4 regions of the Paenibacillus hamazuiensis genome follow, and region 2 is predicted to be linked to each of the others. Evidence: riboswitches for the same ligand, from Rfam matches in the RefSeq annotation. Region 2 holds a riboswitch; each other region holds the start of a gene.
The links. Region 2 has a riboswitch for cyclic di-GMP ahead of MYS68_RS01760 (HD-GYP domain-containing protein). Riboswitches for the same ligand answer to the same signal wherever they lie in the genome.
Positions count from the first base shown of each region.

Region 1: linked by a shared signal. The riboswitch ahead of MYS68_RS12790 (Spo0E family sporulation regulatory protein-aspartic acid phosphatase) and the one ahead of MYS68_RS01760 (HD-GYP domain-containing protein) in region 2 are both predicted to bind cyclic di-GMP.
Region 3: linked by a shared signal. The riboswitch ahead of MYS68_RS17440 (methyl-accepting chemotaxis protein) and the one ahead of MYS68_RS01760 (HD-GYP domain-containing protein) in region 2 are both predicted to bind cyclic di-GMP.
Region 4: linked by a shared signal. The riboswitch ahead of MYS68_RS05340 (hypothetical protein) and the one ahead of MYS68_RS01760 (HD-GYP domain-containing protein) in region 2 are both predicted to bind cyclic di-GMP.

Region 1 is NZ_JALRMO010000001.1:2,920,596-2,924,683, reverse strand. Features, by position in the region: gene MYS68_RS12805 (phytanoyl-CoA dioxygenase family protein) at 1-75, opposite strand, end outside; gene MYS68_RS12800 (helix-turn-helix transcriptional regulator) at 265-1,152, shown strand; gene MYS68_RS12795 (NHL repeat-containing protein) at 1,180-2,088, shown strand; cyclic di-GMP riboswitch class I at 2,177-2,234, shown strand; gene MYS68_RS12790 (Spo0E family sporulation regulatory protein-aspartic acid phosphatase) at 2,373-2,582, shown strand; gene MYS68_RS12785 (carbohydrate ABC transporter permease) at 2,769-3,755, shown strand; gene MYS68_RS12780 (carbohydrate ABC transporter permease) at 3,773-4,088, shown strand, end outside.
Region 2 is NZ_JALRMO010000001.1:425,766-429,853, forward strand. Features, by position in the region: gene MYS68_RS01755 (DsbA family oxidoreductase) at 1-563, opposite strand, end outside; gene MYS68_RS38445 (hypothetical protein) at 682-816, opposite strand; gene MYS68_RS01760 (HD-GYP domain-containing protein) at 891-1,469, opposite strand; cyclic di-GMP riboswitch class I at 1,538-1,627, opposite strand; gene MYS68_RS01765 (CBO0543 family protein) at 1,769-2,308, opposite strand; gene MYS68_RS01770 (hypothetical protein) at 2,459-2,926, shown strand; gene MYS68_RS01775 (hypothetical protein) at 2,923-3,444, shown strand; gene MYS68_RS01780 (NAD(P)/FAD-dependent oxidoreductase) at 3,530-4,088, shown strand, end outside.
Region 3 is NZ_JALRMO010000001.1:3,982,647-3,986,734, forward strand. Features, by position in the region: gene MYS68_RS17440 (methyl-accepting chemotaxis protein) at 1-1,561, opposite strand, end outside; cyclic di-GMP riboswitch class I at 1,672-1,758, opposite strand; gene MYS68_RS17445 (ABC transporter ATP-binding protein) at 2,087-2,866, opposite strand; gene MYS68_RS17450 (aliphatic sulfonate ABC transporter substrate-binding protein) at 2,880-3,944, opposite strand.
Region 4 is NZ_JALRMO010000001.1:1,275,930-1,280,017, reverse strand. Features, by position in the region: gene MYS68_RS05355 (nucleotidyltransferase family protein) at 1-151, opposite strand, end outside; gene MYS68_RS05350 (DHH family phosphoesterase) at 310-1,224, opposite strand; gene MYS68_RS05345 (DUF2935 domain-containing protein) at 1,394-2,197, opposite strand; gene MYS68_RS05340 (hypothetical protein) at 2,297-2,575, opposite strand; cyclic di-GMP riboswitch class I at 2,645-2,731, opposite strand; gene MYS68_RS05335 (esterase-like activity of phytase family protein) at 2,933-4,088, opposite strand, start outside.

The sequences.
Region 1 (4,088 bases), 2.5 Mb from region 2:
TTCGTCGCTGAGAACGACATCGCCTTTAAGAAAACCGTTCTCGTCAAATTCTTTTATTTGCTCGTCGGTCAACATGGCAATCATCCTTTCCGAAGGTTAGGTTTCGGTAAGACTTACAATTTGAGAATAGCAGGAAATCCGGTTCATTGTCGTTAGAGCTTTCGCAACATAAGTTGCACTTTTCACACAAGTTGTCTGCTGCAACGCTTTTTGCATAAATTGTCTGCTATAATATGGAAGGATGTGAACAAAGGAGCTGAGAACATGCAGAGTCATGTCCATGTCGGGCCGCTTTCCGCGCTCAGGCCCACCGTCAATTTTGCCAACCGCATGAGCACTTCGCCGAGGCAGGAGTGGGGACCGCGCATCATACCCGACTGCCAGCTGCTGTACGTCATCTCCGGACAGGCGGAGCTTGCGCTCGGCCCCGAGCGGTTTCTTCTAACCGCCGGAGACTGCGTTTTTTACGGCTCAGGCAGTCCGCACCGGCTGATGTCGTCGGAGTCCGATCCGTTCATGTTCGCAAGCATCCACTTTAACTGGGACAGGGAGTCGCCGGAGCCGGTACACCCTGTTCCGGGAATCGTCAATTGCCGGTTCGAAGACTTGTCCACGCCCGCAGCCGCTTATTTTGTTCAAGTAAACGAATACGGGGATATCGCCATCCCTCACCGGTTTGCGATCCCGAATCTGGAAGGGCTGTTCATGCAGGTGGTGCGCGAATACCGGTTGGAGGAGATCGGATACGCGTCCACGCTGCGGGCGCTGTTGACCCAACTGCTCGTCGTGATCGTTCGCCATCAGATCAGCGGGCTGCAGACTTCGGCCGACAGGAGAAAAATTGCTCCGGCCCTGGAGGCGATACGGAAGCATCCGTACATCAGCTGGAAAACGGAAGAGCTGGCCGGCATGTGCGGCTATCATCCGACTTATTTCGCTGCGCTGTTTCGGGAAACGGTCGGACATTCGCCCAAGCATTACCTCGTTCTCGAGCGCATACGGAAGGCGAAGCAGCTGCTGCTTGAAGCGGAAACGGTCGAAGAGGTGGCCGAGAAACTGGGCTATACGAGCATTCATTATTTCAGCCGCAACTTCAAATCGGTGACCGGACTTACCCCGTCAGAATTCAGACAGCAAAGCGTCGAGCTGTAACCATAAAAATTTGGAGGTCAGATGCAAATGAAAATCGGTCAAGGCGAGTTTCAGTATGAAGTCGTAAACGGCTGGGCACGGCTGCCGGAACATGCGTCATTCGGCTATACCCACGGAATAGTTGTCGATTCCGAGGACAACGTGTACCTATTTCACACAGGGGCTCCGTCTTTGATGAAATTTGACCGCGAAGGTCGTTATTTGTCCGGCTGGGGAGAGTTTCCGGGAGCCCACGGATGTCTCCTGCACGAGGAGGCGGACGAAGCTTATTTATATTTGACCGATACAAAGCTGGGGATTGTGGTCAAAACGACGCTGGACGGCAAAGAAGTGCTGCGGATCGGTACGCCGGAAATGGAAGGAGTGTATGATACGGAGCGCAGATTCGTTCCGACCGACGTCGCCGTGGCGCCGAACGGCGATATTTACGTGGCCGACGGATACGGACAATCGTGGGTTCACCGATACGACCGACGGGGCGAACGCATCCAATCGTGGGGCGGCAAAGGATCGGAGCCGGGCCAAATGTCGTGTCCGCACGGCGTATCCGTATGTCTCCGGGGGAAAGAACCCGAGCTTTATGTCGCGGACCGCGGCAATAACCGGATTCAGGTTTTTACCTTGGACGGCGTACACAAAAGGTTTGTCACGGACGATTTAGATATGCCGTGCAGCTTTTACTTCCGCGGCGGGGAAACGTATATTCCGGATCTTCACAGCAGAGTCACGATTTTGGACGGCGGCGACAGGCTGATCGCCCACTTGGGCGAAGATCCGGAAGCTTTCCGCCAGACGGGCTGGCCGAATTTGCAGAAATCGTATTTCCGGCCGGATAAGTTCAGCTCGCCCCACGGGATTTGTGTAGATTCCAAAGGCGATGTGTATGTGTCCGAATGGATTTCGGACGGGAGGGTGACGAAGTTGAAACGAATGTAAATAAAATATTTTCGAAAATTCAGAAAAATGATAGCGCTTACTAGTAAAAATATGTTATTATTTTTGTAGAATTATATTATCGCTTAAATCGTCGAAAGGGCAAAGCCATTGAAAAATGGCGGCGCAAAGCTACAGGGGCTAACGTTAAGGGACCCCCATAAGACATTATCTCCAGCAGCAAAGTTGATCTTCGCTTTTTGGGGGTTCAAGCTAACAATGCCAGCCAGCTGCCGAATCGAGCATCCTCCGCCGATTTATGCGAATCATGCAAAGGAGGCAGTGTTATGTTGTCCGAATCGCTCCGAATGTATTTGCTGATGGCGGAAATCAAAGCTTTAAAACAATGCATAATCGACCGATACGAGCAGTGCGGAAACTTTCGTGACCCTGTCCTGCTTAAGCTCAGCCAAATTTTGGACAAAAGGCTGAACCGGCTCAGCCGGTCGCAGCTCAAGCAGCGATTGCAGGCGCACGCTGTCTTGGAGCATCGGTAAAGCTAAAAGGTACGCATAGCGGAACATTGTCTGGAATAGAAGTCTGAGAAATCAGGCTTCTTTCTTTTTTGTCCGGCAACTGCGGTTTAAAGTAAAAAAAACACACCGCATTGTAAAAACGCGATTCTTTCGGCCTTAATTGAGAGCGGTTACAATGTAGCTATGACAAACAGGAGGTGAAGAACGTTGAATCCTGCGACTTGGGGGAATAAAGCGGGAAATGCTGCACAGACCGCAAAACCGGCAACGGCGTCCCGCTCCATGGGCAGCTTTCGAAGACGGAAAGCGTTTTGGTGTTATTTGTTTATTTTGCCGCAGCTTTTGATGTTTCTTGTATTCACGCTTTATCCGATCGCGATGAGCTACGTTTACAGCTTTTACCGCTGGAACGGATACGGGCCGCTTGAGGAATTTGTCGGGTTTGGCAATTTTGTGGAGACGGTGTACGACCCGGTTTTTTGGAACGCGTTCAAAAACAACTTTGTTTTTATGGTCTCGTTAGTTTGCGTGCAGGTGCCGCTCGCGCTTATCCTCGCGATCGTTCTCAATTCCTCATGGCTTAAAGGTTCCGCCGCTTACCGGGCGATCTTTTTTCTGCCGGTCGTGACGACTACGGCGGTGGTGGGGCTGGTGATGCGGTTTATTTTCGGCGCCTACAAGGGGCTTGTCAACGAGGTGCTGATCAAGCTGGGCTTGCTCGACAAGCCGGTCGACTGGATCGGCTCCATCGATACGGCGCTGCTGATCGTTATCGTGGTAGGAATATGGAAAAGCTTCGGGATGAAAATGATCTATTGGCTGGCCGGGCTGCAGTCGCTGCCGAAGGAAATTTATGAGGCGGCCCGCGTGGACGGAGCAAACAGCCTGCATCAGTTCCGCTACATTACGGTGCCGCTGCTTCTTCCGGTGGGAAGCGTCATCGTGCTTCTATCGGCCGTTAACGCGCTGCACGTCTTCGATCTGGTCAAGGCGATGACCGAGGGCGGACCGGCCTTTGCTACGGATATGGTCGATCTGTACATTTACCGCTACGCCTTCTCGAGCGCCGGGGAAGCGAGAGTCGGGTTTGCTTCGGCGGCGGGCATTTTTTACGGCATTGCGGTGCTGTTCATCTCGCTGCTACTCGGCGCATTGGTCAAAATGACCGGTGGCAAGTCATCGCAAGGACATTGACATAGGGGGAGAAGCTCATGCATCTGCAGGGAATATATCGCGGGCTGCCGAAGGCGCTAACGCACGCGGGCTTGATCGCAGTCGGGATCGTCTGGATTTATCCGTTCATATGGATGGTCGCCTCATCGCTCAAGACGAATTCGGAATACTTGACGGGAGGGTTGTCGCTGCTGCCGCAAAAGCTGCAGTTCGAGAACTATGCGCGCGCCTGGAAGACGGCTCATTTCTCGACGTATTTTTTCAACACGGTCATCGTTACGTTGTCCACGGTAGCCTTGGTTGTCCTGCTTTGCTCGCTGACCGGCTACGCGCTCGGCCGTTATCAGTTTAAAG
Region 2 (4,088 bases):
TTGCGGTCGATGACGAAAAACGGCACGCCGCGAACGCCCAGACTTGCCGCCTCGCGCTCGTCGCCGCGCACTTCCTGCGCGTATTCTCCGCCGGCAAGCATAGCGGCCGCTCCACTCCGGTCGAGCCCGGCCTCCGCGGCAAGTGCGGCTAACGTATCGTGATCGCCGATATGCTTCGATTCGGTAAAATGCGCGCGGAACAGACGCTCCGCCATTTCACTGCCTTTGCCGTGCCGTGCGGCGAAATGCGTCAAACGATGAGCGTCGAGCGTATTCGTCAAAACTCTCGTATCGGTATGATACGTCAGCCCGACCGAACGCGCCTGCTCGTCGACATTCGCGTTCATCGCCTTGGCCTGCTCGCGGCTCATACCGTATTTGGCAGCGAGCATATCATGTACGTCATGACCGGCATCCCGCGGCGCGTCAGGGTCCAGCTCAAAGCTGCGGAAGACGATATTAACTTCGCTTTTTCCGGAAAATTGCTGCAGCGCCTCCTCAAAACGGCGTTTCCCGATATAGCAGAAAGGGCACACAAAATCGGACCATATTTCAACATTCATAAAGGACACCTCCGTATTTTATCCTTGAGATGTAACCATTATAATTACAACGCTTCGGTTTGTCAAAAAGGATTATCCGTAAAAAAACCCGCTTGCCGTAAGCAGCGGGCATATCCAGCTATTTATTGTTGAAATCGCGGAGCACTGTAGCCGGCATGCGGCTGCGGTCTTTTTGCTCTTTCTTTTTCTTGTCCTTGTTGTCCGGATTGGCCGAAGTGAACCGTGCGGCGTCCATTCCGTCCATAATGTTCATCGGAGTCCCTCCTATCTTTCTCAAGCGCGGCGAACCTCCGTAGATTACCCTAATCTTTCGCTGTCTATGCCGGGCTATGGAGTTCGCTTGCATGAGAGAAGGACTTCGTTCGGCAAATTAATAAATTGATTGACGTAAAATCCGTCAAATTGGCTCCAGCTTTGCTTGCAGAGCTCCTGCTTGGCTTCTTCGACCGACATTCCCTTGCGATAAGGGCGATCCGAGATCATGCTGTCAAATGCATCGAGAATCGAGCACATTCGGGACACCGGAGGGATTTCGTTGCCCTTCAGTCCGTAAGGATATCCTGCTCCGTCCCACCTTTCGTGATGGTATTTAACGATATCCAGAATATACGGGTCCCGCTCCCCTTCGATTAAAAGAAGTCTGGCTCCGATTTCCGGGTGGCGTTTCATGATTTGCCATTCTGAGGGGGTCAGTGGAGAAGGATTGCATAAAATGTCATCCGGTATCATGATTTTTCCGATATCATGGACCGTGCATCCCGCGATAATGCTCTGTTTTTCCATTTCATCCATTCCAGGCACGTAATGGGAGATCATGGTTTTTGCCAATGCCCCCACACGGATGCTGTGCTCATAGGTCAGGGGATCCTTGGCAAGCAACCGAAGCAATAAATCGGCGACTTCCATCTCATTGCTCCTTATCATAAATTAAAAAAATCCCCGAAATAGGGGATTTATTAAATAAATTCTCTTATTTCGGCAACTGGCTGGCATGGCGTTCCCGGAACGCGTTAGCCCCTGTAGCTTTGCGGCCCCATTTTTCAATGAGTGTGCCTTTTCGTTATGAAATTGTGAAGGGAATGGGAAAATATGACTAATAGAATTATATACTCATTCCCATGATTTGTCACCCACCGATCGACAGAAAAATACAAAAAGTTCGATTATCCGTCCGTTTTCGCGGACAAACGGCAGATGGGCATGATTTAACGGTCCGCCGGAAGATTTGCCTCAAAGACGATCGGCAGCTGAAAGATGATGCTGAGCATTAACGTGCAAATGAAAAATATGATGATGGCCATAAGCGGTTTCGTTTGGTGAAGCCGGATATATGGAAACATGATCAAATTAAGCACAAAGGACCATTCCATGTTCCAACCGTGATGATAATCGAAAATATCCACCCAGGAAGCGATCAGTTCGTGCGAGCTGTAAATGCAGGCCCAAAACAGGTTATACATTGCCTGCTTGAACAAGGAGCCTTCGGGATAATGGGATAAAAAGAGCATGACGACAAACGGGAAGCTGGAAAAAGCAATCATGATGTCCCAAATATTGTGGCTAAAATGGAGAAACGGCGATTCGAAGGTCCATAAATGACGGCTTTCCGTAAGTACGTTGTATAGAAAATCGCCGACGATCACTATGTAAATGCTTGCCCTGAACTCGACAAAGCGGCTCCAGTCCGCCCATTTCCATGATGTAAAAATCCACCCGCTCAGCCCGAGCAAAAAAATGAATTCCACAATCAACAACCTCTCTGCCTTTGCAGTTTGCATGGCCATTGAAATGTAATGTTCGTCCGCTTTAAAATTATTATCCCTAATAGGACGAATATTTAGTATCCGAATCGCAAACATTTAGAATGGATCATCGAACGGAAGGGTTGCTGTCCTGTGGGATTTATTTTATTTTTCGGATTTCTGATTTCGATCGCAGGCTTGTATTTCACGAGCGAAAAAAATCTTTCCGCTATGGAGCATATGGGCATATTTTTGTTATTTATGTATGCCTATACGACGGTGTTCGATCTTTTCACGAATTGGGGGCTGCTCGCCCATTCGCAGCAGGCCGCAACCTTTCTGATTTATACGGCGGGGGAATTTGTTTTTACGATTTGCATTTTGGCCTTGGCGGACCGCTGGCATACGTTTTCGACGGCAGGGAAAAAAGCTGCGGCATTCGTCATCTGTATCGGCGTTTTGACGAGTTTTGAGGCGGTTTGCGCCTTTTACGGGTTTTTTCGTTATGATCAGTGGAAGCTGTGGACGTCTTTGATTCGTTGGCCGGTATGGATCGTTTTGGCGCTGGGCATGCGGAAGATGTTTCGGACGCTGGTGAAAAAAGGAGAAGCGCGAACATGAACATTCCTCCTTTGCCCCAGAGCTTCGACGCAAACGAATGGTTTGTGCTTGTCATATCGATTTCGGCATATTCATTGATGTGGCTGCTGCCCAGACGGTTTCCGCCTGCGGTCAGCGTTTTTGTGTTTCTGTTCGGGTTATTTTTAGCGAGATGGGCCGATCATATTTTCGGCACAAACGGAGCGTTCGACTTCTACGATACCCACGATTCCCCGAAAATGGAGCTGGCCGATTTATGTACATATCCTATGTATGCCGCCTTCGGGTATTTATTCGTTTATATCTATGACCGGCTGGGAATTCGCGGGCGGCTCCAAACCTCCCTGTTTATCGTTTTCTGCTCGCTGGCAGGTACAGGTTTGGAATACGCCGGCCTTCGGGTTCACATGTTTACCTACAAGGGCTGGAATTTGTTTTTTTCGTTTCTGTTTTACATGCTCGCTTTGTCATTAACGATCGTTTATTTTCATTGGATCAGACGGGAGTACGCCCGCATATCGCCGTCTTGCCGTGAATGAAATTTCAGCGGAAAAGGAAGAATAAGGTTATCGACCGGCCGAAGTTTGCGCCGCGAAACGATCGGAAACAGGGGGAGGAATGGGCATGCATAAATGCATCATCATAGGAGCGGGCACAGCCGGGCTAACGGCAGCCATTTATTTGGCGAGAGCGAATACGCAGCCTCTCGTCATAACCGGCCTCGGCACCAGCACCCACCTTAAGGCTTCGATGGAGCTGGACAGCTTCCCCGGCTTTCCCAAAGGAGTGAAGGGGCCCGAGCTGCTGGACAACATGCGCAAGCAAGCCGAACGCTTCGGAGCGGAGCTGCGTTCCGGACGGGTCAGCAAAGTCGATTTGTCCTCGCGGCCCTATACCGTTTGGCTGGAGAGCGGTGCGGCGCTGCAGTGCGAAACCGTTATCGTCTCCACGGGAGTTTCGCCGAACTATCTCGGCATCCCCGGGGAAAAGCCGTTCATCGGCCGCGGCGTTTATTCGTGTGCGACATGCAGCGGCTTTTTCTTTGAGGATAAGCAGCTTATTGTTGTAGGCAGCGGAAACGCTGCGCTGGAGGAGGCCGGCTACTTGTCAAGGTTTGCCCGGCAAGTGACTTTGGTGAACCCCGCTGCGGAATTTCAGGCAAACCCGCGCTTGCTCGAACGGA
Region 3 (4,088 bases), 3.6 Mb from region 2:
AACCTCTTCCATGTTCACCCGCGCGCGCAGCCTCGATCGAGGCGTTGAGCGAGAGCATTTGGGTTTGGTTGGCAATTTCCCCGATGACATGAACGATTTCGCCGATTTTGGAAGAAAGCTCTCCGAGCTGCGAAATTTCCGACGAAGTCCGTTTGACGGTCGTCTGAATCGCATCCATTTGGGCAACCGCCTTTTGCACGACTACATTCCCCTGCTTGGCCTCTTCGGACGAGCTTAACGCAGCGTCGGACACGCTTGCCGCAGACCCGGCGATCCGCGTAATCCCGACAGACATCTCCTCCATCGCGGCCACATTTTGCTGAGCTGCCTGCGCTTGCTTCTCCGAGCCGCCGACCACATTATCGAGGGAGATGCCGATTTGCTTGGAAGACTCGACGTTTTGCGCCGAAATCGCCGTTAACTCCTCGGAGGAAGCGGCGAGATGCTCCGACGTTTGGTTGACCTGCCTGATCATCGCGCTGATGGAATCGAACATCACGTTCACGCTTTCCGATATTTGTCCGATCTCATCCCGCGTTCTTACGCCAAGCCGGGATGTCAAGTCACCCTCGGCGGCTTGACGGAGCGCGCCAGAAATAACAAGCAGCGGCTTGGAAACCTGCCGGCCCGCGATCAAAGAAACGAGCACGACCAAAATGCAGGCGACCACCAAAATGACAACGCAAATTTTCAAAAATTGGTCCCTGGCGGCATACACTTCCTGACTGTCCTGAGTCACCATCACTTTCCAACCGGTAGTAGGAACGGTGCTGTAGGCCGCCAATTTGTGCTTGCCTTCGGAGTTTACAAAATCGACCGTGCCGACGTCGTTTTGAAAAACCGTATCTTTAAACTGCTGAACTTGCTCGGGACTGAAGAAATCGTCCATTTTTTTGCCGTAATGGTCTTCTTTGGGATGGGAGATGAACGTTCCGGATTCCGACCACAAATACCCGAGTCCGGTATTGCCTATCTTGATCTGGTTGGTCAAGTTGCCCAGTATGGTGGGATTCAAGACGCAGTTGATCGTGCCCAGAAAATTATCGCCGTCCAGCAATGGAACGGACACGACAATGATGTATTTTCCCGTCTTCTGATTGATGAGCATATCGCTGATGGCCGGCTTCTTTGTAGACTTGGCTTTGATGTAATATTCTCTTTCCGCCACATTCGACGTTTGCCCCGACCAGTTCGTGCTGTTGGCGTCTTTATCGACATAAGCGTAATACTCGACCTCCTGGTCCACTTCGCCGATTTGTTTGAGCACGGATAAAATGTGATTTTTGTCCCCCGCTTTAAATTCCGGATGAGCCTTCATAATATTTTGAACGACGTTGATTTTATTCTGAATCCAATAGTCCACGTATCTGGATGTATCCTGCGCCACTTTGATCTCCTTGTCGTTGGCCTCCAGCGTCGTGGCCGAATTGGAAAGCTTCGTCAAAATCAGCGTGGTGATCAGCAGAGGCACAAGGGACAGCAATAAACAGCCGACGACCAGCTTGGCTTTAATGGAATTTTTCAAGCCCCACATCGTTCCCCACTTCAGTTTTTCTCTCATCTCTCTAATCCTCCTATCAAAGTGTGCATGACTATCTATCAGTGAAAACTATTTTCAAAAAAGAACAAAAAAATCCACCCTGACAAAGGATGGATTTCCCTATTCCCTTGTTCGGTAACCCGGCTGCCGTAGAAATAAATTTCCTTAGGCCCGTGGCTTTGCGTCCTCACCTTTCGGGGAGTTTGCCGTTATCGCAAGATAGATAATATGCAGTTTCTTTTTCTTAAACTATATTACGACAAAGCCGTCGAATTTACAACAATATTCAACAAAGTTAAATATTAACTTTCTGAAAACAAGGTCTTTTTTACCAGATACGAAAAAAATACTACGACATTTTTCATAGAAGTTCAATGCAAATTTTTCCCAATTGCTATATTACAGGAAGAAATCGCTCTCCGGACACATCTGCGCAAGCGCGATTCATATACGCAAAAAATACCCGCACTTCCGTTTGGCGAAAGATGCGGGTATTCGTTATGATTGGAACTCAAATGTGAATATGTCGTGCTTTCGCGCGGACGCCTATATCCCGGAGCTGTCCACCAGCTCCAGCTCCTCCACCCGCTCGAACTCGCCGAGCACCTTGTGGCGGAATTCCTGAAACGATACGCTGGCTCTTTTACGCGGATACGGCAGGTCGATCGGGATGATCGTGCGGATTGAGCCCGGTCGCGATTTCATGACGACAACCCGGTTCGCGAGAAACACCGCTTCGTCGATATCGTGCGTGACGAGAATCATCGTCGTTCCGTTTTCCCGCCATATATCGAGCAGAGCTTCCTGCATGTGGGCCCTGGTGAACGCATCCAATGCTCCGAACGGCTCGTCGAGCAGCAGCACCTTGGGCCTGCGCAGCAGCGCCCTGGCGATCGCCACGCGCTGCGCCATGCCTCCCGACAGCTCGCGCGGGTACGCTTTTTCGAAGCCCTGCAGCTTGACAAGCTCAATCAGCTCGTTTACGCGGCTGCGTACCCCGGGATCGCTCAGCGGCAAATCGGCGGCGATGTTTTTCTCCACCGTCAGCCATGGGAACAGCCGGTGCTCCTGAAAAATAAACCCTTTATCGATGCCGGGAGCCTTCACCGGACTGCCGCCGAGCTCGACCAGCCCGTCGTGTTTCGTATCCAGCCCGGCGATGATTTTCAGCAAGGTGCTTTTGCCGCAGCCGCTCGGCCCGATGATCGTAATGAATTCCCCCTGCTTCACATGAAGCTGAATCTGATCCAGCACCCGGATCGCCCCTTGCGGGCCGGCGAACGACTTGTTCAAACGTTCGATTTTGAGCTGCGCTTCCTTACTCATCCGAATCCCCTCCTTATTTTTGCGTACCTAACTCCTTCAGCGCCTGCTCGACATACTTGTTTTCAATAACCTTGGACGTATCGAGCTTTTTGTTGATCGCTCCGACGGAGTACAGGAAATCGGCCTGTTCCTGATGTGCTTTGGCATACTCGGGCGTTGCCGGCGAGAGGATCGGGCTGGAGTTTTTCAGCACCTGGTCGACGATCGCGCGGTCCAGCTTCTGCGACTTGGACAGCTCCTCGGCCACCTCGTCGAAATGTCCCGTATAATATTTGCGCGCCTCCTCGTAAGCTTTCAGGAACACGACGGCAAGATCGGGATGATCCTGCAAAAACTTCGTTCTGGCGATCAGGAAGCTTGGCGCGTTGATGTTCAGATCTTGCCCCGATACCAATATTTTCGCTCCGGTTTGAAACACCGCCGTCGTGGCGTAAGGCTCCCATATCGACCAGGCGTCGACGGCTCCGGAATCCAGTGCCGGTCTCGCTTCGTCCGGCTGCAGCTGGATTTCCTTCACATCGCTGCCCTTCAGGCCGGCACGGTCGATCGCCATGTATAAGAAGTTGTAGGCGCTGCTGCCTTTGGCGACGGCGATTTTTTTGCCTTTTAAATCTTTCAGCTCCTTGATCGGGCTGTTTTTCGGAATGACGATAAAATTGCCGGTTTTCCCGTCCGAAGTGACCGCGATCGCTTTAAAATCGACGCCGCCCGTCTGTGCGGAAACGACCGGCGTTCCGCCGACGGCGCCGAAATCGATCCGGCCCGCGGCGATCGCCTCAAAATGCGGAGGTCCGCTGGCAAATTCGGTCCATTTGACTTCCGCGCCTGCTTTGGCGAACGCCTTCTCGAAATAGCCCTTTTCCCGGGCATACGGGAAAATGCCCGTCTTGCCTTGTACGCCGATGTTGACGACGACCTTCTCCTTGGCCGCTCCGGATGCCGGCTGCGCTCCTCCGGAAGCTGCGGCGTTCGAAGAGCCGGCGTTTTGCGCGGTGCCGCAGCCCGCCAGCGCTGCCATCCATACAGCCAGAACGATGCCGAAAAATTTCTTTTTGCTGCCGATAAGGACTTTTGCCATATGCTCATCCCCCGCTTGATTGGTAAGTGAAAATGAATTATCCGCTGCCCTTTGGCGGTCCAATAGGGAAAATCGGCGTTTACCATGCCGGACAAAAAAAGGAGACGTCCCTCCCCGCTGCAAAGCGGGCGAACGTCTCCGGTG
Region 4 (4,088 bases), 850 kb from region 2:
CGCTGCCCGGGCTATAATAAATTCCAATATCGATATCGGATTTGGGATTTTCAGTCCCCCTGGCTCTTGAACCGCCAAGAACCAGAGCCTGTACACCGCCGATTTGCTTAAGATTTTCGACAATTTTTGAAATAATATGTTGCACATCCATACCGCTCACTCCTTACCGAATATGACCATGAAAGATGCGTCGAGCATTCAAAACGTATATTTGTATTACTTACCATTCCTTATAATATACATTTATTCAAAAAAGCCGCCGGACCTGCGCCCCGAGGCGCAATTCCGAACGGCTTATCTTCCTTGTGATTATCCGTTTTGCTTCATCGTATCGACCAGCTTTTGCAGCACTTCGGCCGCTTGCTCGTACGGCACCTGGCAGGTGCCGGCCGCCTTATGGCCGCCCCCGCCGTTAGTCAGCATCAAAGCGCCCACGTCGGTCTTCGATGTCCGGTTGACGATGCTGTGCCCGCAAGCGAACACGCAGTTTTGTTTGTTCCGGCCGTCGACGATCCAAATGGAAATGTTTTGTTCCGGGTACAAAGCGTAAACCATGAAGCGGTTGCCCGGATAAATCGGGTCCACATCGCGCAGATCGGTAATGATCACATTGCCGTCCACCCGCGTATATTTGGCAAGCATTTCGCGGTATTCCTTGTCCAGCTCGAAATAACGCTTCACGCGCTCCTGAACGTCAGGCAGCTGCATGATCTCTTCGATCGACATCGTCGCGCAATGATCGACGAGTTCCTCCATCAGCTGATAATTGCTGATCCGGTAATCGCGGTAACGCCCCAAGCCGGTGCGGGCGTCCATTATAAAGGAAAGAAGGTCCCAACCCTTCGGATTCAAAATGTCCTCTCTGGAAAACTGTGCGGAATCCGCTTTATCGACGCCTTCCATGATGCTGTCGATATCGCCGAACTTTTCCTTTCCCCCGTAGTAATCATAGACGACGCGGGCAGCGCTCGGAGCGACGCGCACCTCGCCTTTCACGCCAGCCTGTTCGGCGGTTCGCTCGATCTCGCTCGAATGATGATCGAACCAGAGGCCACAGCCCGGTACGTAAGGCACATTCGCCAAAATATCGTTTTCCGTAACCTCAATCAATCCATCCTGCACATCTTTCGGATGGACGAATTTCATCTCGTCGATCATACCCAGTTTCTTGAACAGCATGGCGCATACAAGGCCGTCGAAATCCGAACGTGTAATCAATCGCATGTTGGCTCCCCCTCTTAGTTCCGCGGTACTATGTAATTTCATACTTCTTAATTATAAAGGCATGCCGGTTCATGCGACAATAAAATTTTACTAAATTTTAGGCTTCACTATTTTAAAAAAAACAGTCCCGGACCTGTATTGTCCGGGACGGTGCGATACGAAAAACGGACTACTCCACTCTCGGCTTGCCTGGGTCGCATGCAGGAGCCTTGATCTCCGATACCAGAGACAGCTTCGTCAAGTAATAACATTCTTCGCGGTACATATGGTCGGCCATGAGCGGCGATAAAGTGCCGAGCAGTTCGAGCTTCAAATCCATTTCCTCCAGCTCGCCAAGGAATTGCATGAACAACACCATCTCCAGCTCCACTTCCTTATTGAACCGGGATAAGGCGGGAAACTTGCCAATCTGCGCCCGCAAATATCCGGCAAGCTCCACCGCTTTGAAATAAAAGTCCTGGAAATGCTTCTCGAATGTTTGGCTCATCTCAATAAGCCGCTTCTCCGTAAAATCGAGGCTGCCGGCAATCGAAGCCGCATGACCGACTGCGTCGACCAGCCATACGATATGGTGGTGGGTTTCATGATATAAGGGCGGTAGTTCTCCGGCAACAAGAGCACCGAGAACGCGCAAATACTCCTCTACCTCGTTGACCATATGGTTGACAAACGTAGGCGGCAAGTTAAAATCAAATTGCTCCGTCAAATGGCGGCGCAGCAAATGGAGCTTGAAGGCGCGAATTTCTCCAGCCTTCTCATAGGCCGCCCTGTTTAGCCTGGCTATGTCCGGCGCCGAACCCCGCGCCGCTTCAAGCAGCCTGTCGAACGCTTCGATAAAGCCGGCGGCCCGGGCCGCCTCCGCCTGCTCTTTGACCGGCAGGGCGTTCAGAATGAAACGGGCATGGTCGCCGAGCACTTGCAGCCAAAAACGGTGTTCAAACAATGCGGATTCCAAATAAGCGGTTTGGTCCACGATTTTTCCTCCCAGATTAGGCTTTCTGAACGTATAGCACATTGTATGTGCATTCGCCCAGATAAGTGCCTTACCGGGGGATTACTTTATTTCTTCAAATTAAACCAGATGAGGCTGGGCCAGTCTTTCCTGCAAATAGCCGAACAACTTCAGAAAAAAATCGTGCCCCCGGTCCAAACGTACCGACAGCTTCACCTCGCCCTTCCAATAGATAGTGCATATGAAATGACTTTTACCGATCACCATTTCAAGGTCCCAGCACCTCTCGCGCAGCGGATATACTTCACAATTGATCGTGAGCTGCGGGCCCTCGTCGGAAGGAACGATTCCTATTTCGTCAGAACCCACCTTGGTATATACCGTTTGTTCGAACTGCATGTCCTCATCTCCCTCAAAAATATCATGCATCAACCAAATAAACCGGAGAGGGTCATGCAGCCCTCATCCTTCGGTAGCTGGCTGGCTTTGCGCAGATGCACTTTAGCCCCTGTAGCTTTGCGACGCTGATTTTCATCAGTTCTGCCGTTATCGGGATGACGCGAATGTTGTCGTACTTTGTAAACTTTTCTCCATAATTAGAATAAGGGATGAGGCAGGAAATTGGGATATTTCCAATTACCTATTTTATAAAAAATCAACAGAGCCGAAAGACCCAATTTAATCATCTGGACAGGTAAAAAGGAGAACCCGTGAGCCGGATTCTCCTTGAGACCCTACCATATGCATGCCGCAACTTTATTCATACAGATCTTCGTTCACCTGAATGACGTACATTTGCGTCGGTACATTTTTCACTTGAAGTTTGCCATTGTCGTCGTAACCGTTCACACCGTAATCGTTATCGTTAACAAATGCGATCGTATTTTTATCGATTACCGCAAGCCCTTCGATTTTCTCGTAAGGATAACCGAGCTTCGCGATATCGACAACCAGCTCTTTCGCTACCGGCACGATCCCCTGCTCTTTGAGCTGATCGGCGGAAAGCTTTTCGAAATCCTTTTCACTCGTTTCCGTGCCGAGCAGGTTCGTCGCCTTGGAGAAATCGGCTTTATAAATGCGCTTGAGCTGGACATCCGCTCCGGAATTTTTGTCGCGCTCGTCGACAAGCAGCACGTCGGCAGATACAGCGGCCAGATCGCTGATGACGACATCCTTCTGCGCGACTTTGGCGAACATTCCGGCATTTTCCGCGATGTATAAGTATTCGCCGACCGGTTTTTTGGTCGCCAGATCGATTTTCAAGATGCGTAGGTTACGCGATGCTTCCCCGGTTTTCTTGTCCGGATTGGCGAGCGGGCTTTGGATCGACGTGTACAAATATTTGCCGTCCGGAGTGATGGTGACGCCTTCGAAGCCGCGGTTCGATATCCGCTTGGCATAGACGGCGGGCAATGTATCGAAAATTTCCGTCTGTGCGCCGGCTTTGACCAAAGCGTCCTTCATCCCCTGCGGCACGTAGCGGCCGACGATCGTACCGTCACGTTTTACCTGCAAAATCGAAGGGCGGTATTCGTCGGACAGCCAGAACGTGTCGTCGGCAGGACTATATGCAATGCCTTCCAGATCGAGCCCGTCCGGATCGTAAGCAAGCTGCTTGGAGCCGGTGATGTCGTACGGAACCTCGTCCGGTCCTTCCAGGTTCGGCAGGCCGGTCAGATTGGCATTTTGCGTGACCTTGTCCGTTTTGCCGGCAGGCAGATGCAGCTGGATCGTCTCCAGCACCTCGATCGTTCCGTTCGACGCTTTGATTTTTTGAAGGCGCGGCACGAAGTTTTCCGCAGGGAAGGTGCGGAGCTTGTCCTTACCGAATTCTCCGTTAGGTCCGCGGTCCTCCACAACGTAAAATACGTCGGCAGGATCATTCGGCAGATGAACCATGCCCGAAAATCCT